DNA from 2 places in the Brevundimonas sp. C43 genome. Region 2 is predicted to be linked to the other one. Evidence: predicted binding sites of a transcription regulator. Region 2 holds the regulator's gene; the other holds the start of a gene.
The links. The regulator HrcA, encoded in region 2, represses chaperone genes, less so after heat shock. The targets are predictions, from matches to a motif close to GTTAGCANTCNNNNNNNNNGANTGCTAAC.
Positions count from the first base shown of each region.

Region 1: the regulator HrcA is predicted to act here: its motif matches at 1,972-2,000, upstream of groES (co-chaperone GroES).

Region 1 is NZ_CP132231.1:2,835,469-2,839,664, reverse strand. It holds gene groL (chaperonin GroEL) at 1-1,558, opposite strand, end outside; gene groES (co-chaperone GroES) at 1,612-1,899, opposite strand; gene Q9R14_RS14205 (hypothetical protein) at 2,197-2,619, shown strand; gene pgi (glucose-6-phosphate isomerase) at 2,679-4,196, opposite strand, start outside.
Region 2 is NZ_CP132231.1:2,535,179-2,539,374, forward strand. It holds gene glmM (phosphoglucosamine mutase) at 1-680, shown strand, start outside; gene rph (ribonuclease PH) at 1,238-1,963, opposite strand; gene hrcA (heat-inducible transcriptional repressor HrcA) at 2,078-3,136, shown strand; gene grpE (nucleotide exchange factor GrpE) at 3,181-3,768, shown strand; gene Q9R14_RS12805 (dienelactone hydrolase family protein) at 3,770-4,196, opposite strand, start outside.

The DNA of each region.
Region 1 (4,196 bases), 300 kb from region 2:
CTTCCGTCGTGATCAGGATGCCGGCGACCGAAGCGGCGTCTTGCAGAGCCGTGCGGACGACCTTGGCCGGGTCGATGACGCCCATCTGCACCAGATCGCCGTACTCTTCGGTCTGGGCGTTGAAGCCGAACGAGGACTGCTCGTTTTCCAGCACCTTGCCGACGACGATCGAGCCTTCGACGCCTGCGTTTTCCGAGATCTGACGGATCGGAGCCTGCAGGGCGCGACGGATGATGGCGATGCCGGCGTTCTGGTCGGCGTTGTCGCCCTTGACGTCGGCCAGGATCTTGGAGGCCTTCAGCAGGGCGATGCCGCCGCCCGGAACGATGCCTTCGTCAGCCGCGGCGCGCGTGGCGTTCAGGGCGTCGTCGACGCGGTCCTTCTTTTCCTTCACTTCGACTTCGGTCGAACCGCCGACGCGCAGGACTGCAACGCCGCCGGCCAGCTTGGCCAGACGTTCCTGCAGCTTTTCCTTGTCGTAGTCCGAGGTCGTGTCTTCGATCTGGCGCTTGATCTGGGCCACGCGGGCTTCGATCTCGTCCTTGCCGCCGACGCCTTCGACGATGGTGGTGTCGTCCTTGGTGATCGAGACCTTCTTGGCCTTGCCGAGCATGTCGAGCGTGACGCTCTCAAGCTTGATGCCCAGGTCTTCCGAGATGACCTGGCCGCCCGTCAGGATGGCGATGTCTTCCAGCATGGCCTTGCGGCGGTCGCCGAAGCCCGGAGCCTTAACGGCGGCGACGCGCAGGCCGCCGCGCAGCTTGTTGACGACCAGGGTCGCCAGGGCTTCGCCTTCGATGTCCTCGGCGATGATCAGCAGCGGACGGCCCGACTGAACCACAGCTTCCAGGATCGGCAGCATGGCTTGCAACGAGGTCAGCTTCTTCTCGAACAGCAGGATGAGCGGCTCTTCGAGTTGGGCCTCCATCTTGTCGGCGTTGGTGATGAAGTAGGGCGACAGGTAGCCGCGGTCGAACTGCATGCCCTCGACGACGTCGACGGTGGTGTCGGCGGTCTTGGCTTCCTCGACGGTGATGACGCCTTCGTTGCCGACCTTGGCCATCGCCTGGGCGATCAGCTCACCGATTTCGCTATCGCCATTGGCCGAGATGGTGCCGACCTGGGCGATTTCCGAGTTGTTCGAAACGGGCTTGGAGTTCGACTTGATCTCTTCCAGCACCAGGCCGACGGCCTTGTCGATGCCGCGCTTCAGATCCATCGGGTTCATGCCGGCGGCGACGGCCTTCAGGCCCTCTTGCACGATGGCCTGAGCCAGAACGGTTGCGGTGGTGGTGCCGTCGCCCGCCTTGTCGTTCGTCTTCGAAGCGACTTCGCGGATCATCTGGGCGCCCATGTTCTCGAAGGCGTCTTCCAGCTCGATCTCTTTTGCGACCGACACGCCGTCCTTGGTCGAGCGCGGGGCGCCGAAGGACTTCTGGATCACGACGTTGCGGCCCTTGGGACCCAGGGTCACCTTGACGGCGTTGGCGAGGACGTTGACGCCGCGCAGCATCTTGTCGCGCGCGTCGGTGTTGAACTGTACGATTTTAGCAGCCATGCGGGCAGCTCCTATCTATATGGATTGATTGAGGAACGTCGGACGTCGGGTGCTTAGGACAGCACGCCAAGGACGTCGGATTCCTTCATGATGATCAGGTCTTCGCCGTCGATCTTCACTTCCGTGCCCGACCACTTGCCGAACAGGATGCGGTCGCCGGCCTTCAGCTCAAGAGCATTGACCTTGCCGGTGTCGTCGCGGGCGCCAGGGCCGACGGAGACGACTTCGCCTTCCTGCGGCTTTTCCTTGGCGGTGTCGGGGATGATGATGCCACCCTTGGTCTTGGATTCTTCTTCAACGCGCTTGACCAGCACGCGGTCGCCGAGCGGACGGAACGCCATCGGACTTCTCCCTCTAGAACCCCCGGATCGGGGCGTTTTTGAAACGGTGTGCGGCGCTCTCGCGATCGCCGTTTTGGCAGCCGACCAGCGAGAGTGCTAACGCGGGCGGGAGTTAGGCAGAGGCGCTGGCATCGTCAAGCGGCGCGGCTCGATCGCCGCGCGAATTCTCTGTGACAATGAACCGAAAATGAACGCCCACCTCCGGGGTCGTTCAAACTGGGAGCGATAGAACGGTCTCAACGCTGGATGCCTTCCCGCCCCGGAAACGCAGATCGGCAAGCCAAGAAGGAGACCAAAATGTCCAAGCTGCTGAAGATTACTGCGGTCGCCGCCGCCCCCGTCGTGGCCCTGAGCCTGATGGCCGCTCCGGCTTCCGCCCAATCGCGCGATCGCGACAATACCGGCCGTAACGCCCTGATCGGCGCCGCCGTTGGCGGTCTGGCCGGCGCCATCTATGGCAACGGCGACGGCAGCTATATCGCAGGCGGCGCGCTCGCCGGCGCGGCGCTGGGCGCGGTGGCCTCCAACCGCGGCTCGGGCTGCGAATATTACCGGGGCGGCCAGTGCTACCGTAACCAGGGTCACTGGGAGCGCGAGCACGGCATCGACCGCAGCCGCTCGGGCTACGACTACCGCTACGACGGCCGCCGTTACGACTCGCGCTACGACCGCCGCGACTACCGCAATGATCGCGACTACCGCTACGACCGCCGCTGGTAAGCGTTTGACAGTCTAGATGATCGGCAGGGCCCGTCCGGCAAGGACGGGCTCTTTTCGCGTCAGCCCATCAACCGCGTCATCAGTACTGCCGTGGACGGATCCAGGTCCGCCGAGGGGCCGCCCGCGTCGACGTCCTTCAGGATCGCCTTGGCCAGGACCTTGCCCAGTTCGACGCCCCATTGGTCGAAGCTGTTGATGTCCCAGATCACGCCCTCGACGAAGGTCTTGTGCTCATACAGGGCCAGCAGCGCGCCCAGGGCCTCGGGCGTCAGCCGCTCCATGACGATGGCCGTCGACGGACGGTTGCCGGTGAAGGTGCGGTGGGACGCTAGGCGCGTCGCCTCTTCCTCCGACAGACCCTGAGCCAGACCTTCAGCCCTGGCCGCCTCGGTCGTCTTGCCCAGCATCAGGGCCTGCCCCTGGGCCAGGGCATTGGACCAGAGCGGCGATTCCGGCGCATCCGCATGCGTCCTGGCGACAATCACGAACTCCGCCGGCACGACCTCCGGCCCCTGGTGGATTTGCTGGAAGAAGGCGTGCTGCCCGTTGGTGCCCGGCTCGCCGAAGACGACGGGACAGGTCTGGCGCGTCACCGGCGTGCCGTCGCGATGCACCCGCTTGCCGTTCGACTCCATCTCCAGCTGTTGCAGGAAGGACGGCAGGCGGCGCAGGGCGTGGGCGTAGGGGGCGACGGTACGGGCGGGCCGGTTCAGGCCATCGACGTTGAACACCTGGGCCAGGGCCAGCAGGATCGGCCCATTCCGCTCCAGCGGCGCCGAGACGAAATGCGCATCCATTTCCGCCGCGCCCGCCAGCATCCGTTCGAACACGTCCCAGCCCAGGGCGATGCCGCACGACAGGCTGACCGCCGACCACAGCGAATAGCGCCCGCCGACCCAGTCCCGGAAGGCGAAGGTCCGACCGCAGCCGAAGGCGGCCGCCCTGTCCGGCGCCGCCGTCACCCCGATGAAGTGTTTCGTCATCCCCTCGGCCGGCAGCGACGCCGCCAGCCAGGCCTTGGCCGCCTCGGCATTGGCCAGGGTTTCCTGGGTCGTGAAGGTCTTGGACACGACCACGACCAGGGTGGTTTCGGGATCAAGGCCGGTCAGCGCCTCGGCCATGTCGCGCGGATCAATGTTGGCGACGAAGCGCAGATCGATGGCCGGGTCCAGCGGACGCAGCGCGTCCCACACCACGCGCGGCCCCAGGTCCGACCCGCCGATGCCGACATGGACGATCGCCTCGAACCTGCGCCCCGTCGCGCCCGCCTCGGCGCCCGATCGCACGGCGTCGGCATAGGCCTTCATGTCCGCCCGCACGGCGTCCACCTCGGCCGAGACCGGCTCGCCCAGGGCCTTGAAGTCGGCGCCCGGCGCGGCGCGCAGGGCCGGGTGCAGCACCGCCCGCCCTTCGGTCAGATTGACGGCCTCGCCGGCGAACAGGGCCGCGCGACGTCCCTCGACGTCGCTGGCGCGCGCCAGATCGAGACAGGCGTCGAAGGCTGCGCGGGTCCAGCTCTGTTTCGACAGGTCCAGATAGAGCCCCGCCGCCTCGACCGACATCCGCGCCAGCCGCTC
Region 2 (4,196 bases):
CGACCTATCCGGCGACCCTGGCCGATGCGGTCAAACGCTATCGCGCCGATATTGGCATCGCCCTGGACGGCGACGCCGACCGGCTGATCATCTGCGACGAGATGGGTCGGGTCGTGGACGGCGATCAGATCATGGCCCTGGTCGGGCTGGACTGGGCCAGGCGCGGCCTCCTGACCGGGGGCGGCGTGGTGGCCACCGTCATGTCCAATCTGGGGCTGGAGCGTAAACTGAAGTCCGAAGGCCTGACGCTGGAGCGGACCAAGGTCGGCGACCGCTATGTCATGGAACGGATGCGCGAAGGCGGCTTCAATATCGGCGGCGAGCAGTCGGGCCACATCATCCTGCACGACCACGCCACGACCGGAGACGGCCTGATGGCGGCGCTGCAGGTGCTGGCCGTCCTGGTGGAATCCGGCAAGCCGATGAGCGAACTGGCGCGCCAGTTCGATCCCGTTCCGCAAAAGCTGGAGAACGTCCGTTTCACCGCCGACAAGCCGCTGGAGACCGACACGGTCAAGGCCGCCATCGCCGAGGCCGAAGCGGCCCTGAGCGGTCAGGGACGGCTGCTGGTCCGTCCCTCGGGCACGGAAAAGCTGATCCGCGTCATGGCCGAGGGCGACGACGAGGCGCTGGTCAAGCGGGTGGTGGCCGATGTGGCGGGCGCGGTGCGCTCAGCCTGACCGTCGCTAGTTCCGGCACTCCGCCGGCGGATCACCGTCACCCTGCCATAGCTTACAAGACCGCTCGATCTCACCCTGGATGAGGGCGCAGGGGTTTGAGGCATTGCAGGGAGGGCGGGTCGCGGGGCTGACACGGATGCAGCGTTCAACCAGTCGCGCGGCGGCTGCGGAACCGATGGCGTCGCGACAGTTTTGCACCTCGCCGGCCTTCATGTCCCAAGCTTCCGGTATTGTGGTCCGCGATTGCTCTGGATCAGGCGCTGACGCAGCTTCAGCTGGCGGCTGTGCAGGCGCTGGCTGTGGCTCAGTCTTTTCTGAAACAGGTTTTTGAGCTTGCGTCGATGGCTCAGCGTCCGCCTGCAGCGGCACCGCGTCGATCACATCAGCGTTCGCCACTGGATCGTCGGACGCCGACTTCTGGTTCGGGCCGGCCGGCTGGCAGGCCGCCAGAAAGGCGCAGGCGGCGAGCGAAAGCCATTGAGGTCGACGCATGGGCATATCTCCGGTCAGGATCAACCGGGCGACGATGCCCGGCCGCGCCCCGAGGTGAAACCCCCTTATCGCTTCATCGCCGCCAGGGCCGCCTTCTGCAGGGCGAACAGTTCGGTGCAGCCGATCTCGGCCAGTGAGAAAAGCCGGTCGAACTCGGGGCGCGAGAAACCGCGCTTCTCGCCGGTGGCCTGGACCTCGACGATCTGGCCCGAACCGGTCAGGACGAAATTCGAATCCGCCTCGGCCTCGGAATCCTCTTCGTAATCGAGGTCCAGCACCGGCACGCCGTCACAGACACCGCACGACACAGCCGCTACCTGATCCGTGATCGGATCGGCCTTCAGCACGCCCTCGTCGCGCAGATAATTAAGCGCCAGGCTCATGGCGACCCAGGCGCCGGTGATCGACGCCGTGCGGGTGCCGCCGTCGGCCTGGATGACGTCGCAGTCGATCAGCACCTGACGTTCGCCAAGCGCCTTCAGGTCCACCACGGCGCGCAGGGAGCGACCGATCAATCGCTGAATCTCTTGTGTGCGGCCCGACTGTTTGCCCGCGGCGGCTTCACGACGGCCGCGCGTGTGGGTGGCGCGGGGCAGCATGCCGTATTCGGCGGTCACCCATCCCTGCCCCGAGTTGCGCATCCAGCCCGGCACCTTGTCCTCGATCGATGCGGTCACCAGCACCTTGGTGTTGCCGAAGCTGATCAGGCACGAGCCCTCGGCATAGCGGTTGACGCCGGTCTCGATGGTGACGGGACGCAGTTGATCGTCGGTGCGTTGCGAATGGCGCATGGGAAGGGTCCTTGGAAGTCTGACCTTGGAAGCTGTGGCGGCGGTGCTTATCCTGAAACCGTGAGCCTGTATGCCCCGAAAAACCCGCCGTTCGACGCCGGCCCATCCCCGAATCTGGCCCTCGCGGGTCTGGCGGGGCTGGATGCTCGGGCGCGCGACATCTTCCGTCGTATCGTGGAATCCTATTTGGAGACCGGCGAGCCGGTCGGGTCGCGGACCCTGTCGCTGGGCGGCATCGCCCTGTCGCCCGCCTCGATCCGCAACACCATGCAGGATCTGACCCTCGCGGGCCTTTTGGCGGCGCCCCACACCTCGGCCGGGCGCATCCCGACCCATGCGGGCCTTCGCCTGTTCGTGGACGGCCTGCTTGAGGTCGGCGACCTGACCAAGGAAGAGCGTCGCGAGATCGATGGGCGGCTCGCCGGGCGCGGCCGGAACTTCGAGGCGGCGCTGGATGAAGCCTCGAACCTGCTGTCGGGCCTGGCCGGCGGCGCAGGCGTCGTCTCCAGTCCGGTCCGTGATTCCGGCGTCAAACATGTCGAGTTCGTCGCCCTGGGCGGCGATCAGGCCCTGGCGGTCATCGTCGCTGACGACGGCACGGTCGAAAACCGCATCATGACCCTGTCGGCCGGCGTCACGCCCTCGACTCTAGTCGAGGCCTCCAACTTCCTGAACGCCCGCCTGCGCGGCCGCCCCTTCGCCGACGCCCGGCGCGAGATGACGCAAGAGCTGGAAATCGCACGGCGCGAACTGGACCAGACCGCCGCCCGCCTGGTCGAGGACGGATTCGCTGCGTGGTCCGGCGGGCAGGATCGGGAGCGCGCCCTGATCGTGCGGGGTCGCGCCAACCTGCTTCAGGACCGGGAAGGCCTGGCCGATCTAGAGCGGGTCCGCGTCCTTTTCGATGATCTGGAGCAAAAGGAACAGTTGATCGGCCTGCTGGACGGGGTCGACGCGGCGCAGGGCGTGCGCATTTTCATCGGCGCAGAGACACGGTTGTTTTCACTTTCGGGTTCCGCCGTGATCGCGGCGCCCTATATGAGCGGCCGACAGCGGGTTCTGGGCGCCATCGGCGTGATAGGCCCTGCAAGACTGAACTACGCCCGTGTCATTCCGTTGGTGGACTATACCGCCCGGGTGCTGGGCCGGATGCTGGACGGGAACGACAAGTGAGCGACAAGCCCTTTAACGACGAACTGAACGCCGTGGACGCCGACATGGCCGAAACCAACGCCGAACACGGCCTGGACGCCCATCCGTCAGACGATCTGGCGCCGCTGGACGCCGTGATCGCCGAGCGTGACGAATGGAAGGACCGCGCCCTGCGCGTCGCCGCCGAGATGGAGAATCTCAAGCGCCGCTCGGAGACGCAGCAGAACGACGCCCGCGCCTTCGCCATTCAACGATTCGCCAAGGACCTGCTGGGCGTCGCCGACAATCTGGAACGCGCCCTGATGGCTGCGCCCAAGGACGCCGAGGGCGCAACGGCCGGTCTGGTGACCGGGCTGGAGCTGACGCAGAAGGCTTTGCTGCAGGCCTTCGACGCCAACGGCCTGAAGCGCGTCGCGCCGGAGGCGGGCGAGGCCTTCAACCCGCATCTGCACCAGGCGATGATGGAACAGCCGTCCGAGACCGTGGCCGGCGGATCGGTGATCCAGACCATGCAGTCCGGTTTCGAACTGTTCGGCCGCACCGTCCGCCCCGCCATGGTCGTCGTCGCCGCCAAGGGATCCGGAGCGCAAGCCCCGAAGCCCTATGGCGCCGCCCCCGCCGCCGAGACCCACACCTTCGACGGCAAGGCCTGATCTACGCTTTTATAGTCTTCTCGAACGTCGCCAGCAGCTTGGACCAGCCGTCCTTGGCGTCCGCTTCCGCGTAGCTGGCGCGATAGTCGGCGTGGAAGCCATGCTGGGCGTCGGGATAGATTACGATCTGGCTGCCAGTCTGGCCGGCGCGCGCCAGGGCCTCGCGCATCCGTTCGACGCTGGCCAATGGAATGCCCTGATCCTTGCCGCCGTACAGGCCCAGCACCGGCGCCTTCAGGTCGTCGGCGATATCGACCGGCCAGGGTTGGCCCGACGACACCTGAACCGGGGTCGCATCGGCGGCGGGCGCCAGTCGGCCGTACCACGCCACGCCGGCGCCGATGGCGGCGAAGCGCGCCGCCGCCTGCCACACCACCTTGCCGCCCCAGCAGTAGCCGGTGATGCCGACCTTGCCGTCCTTGGACCAC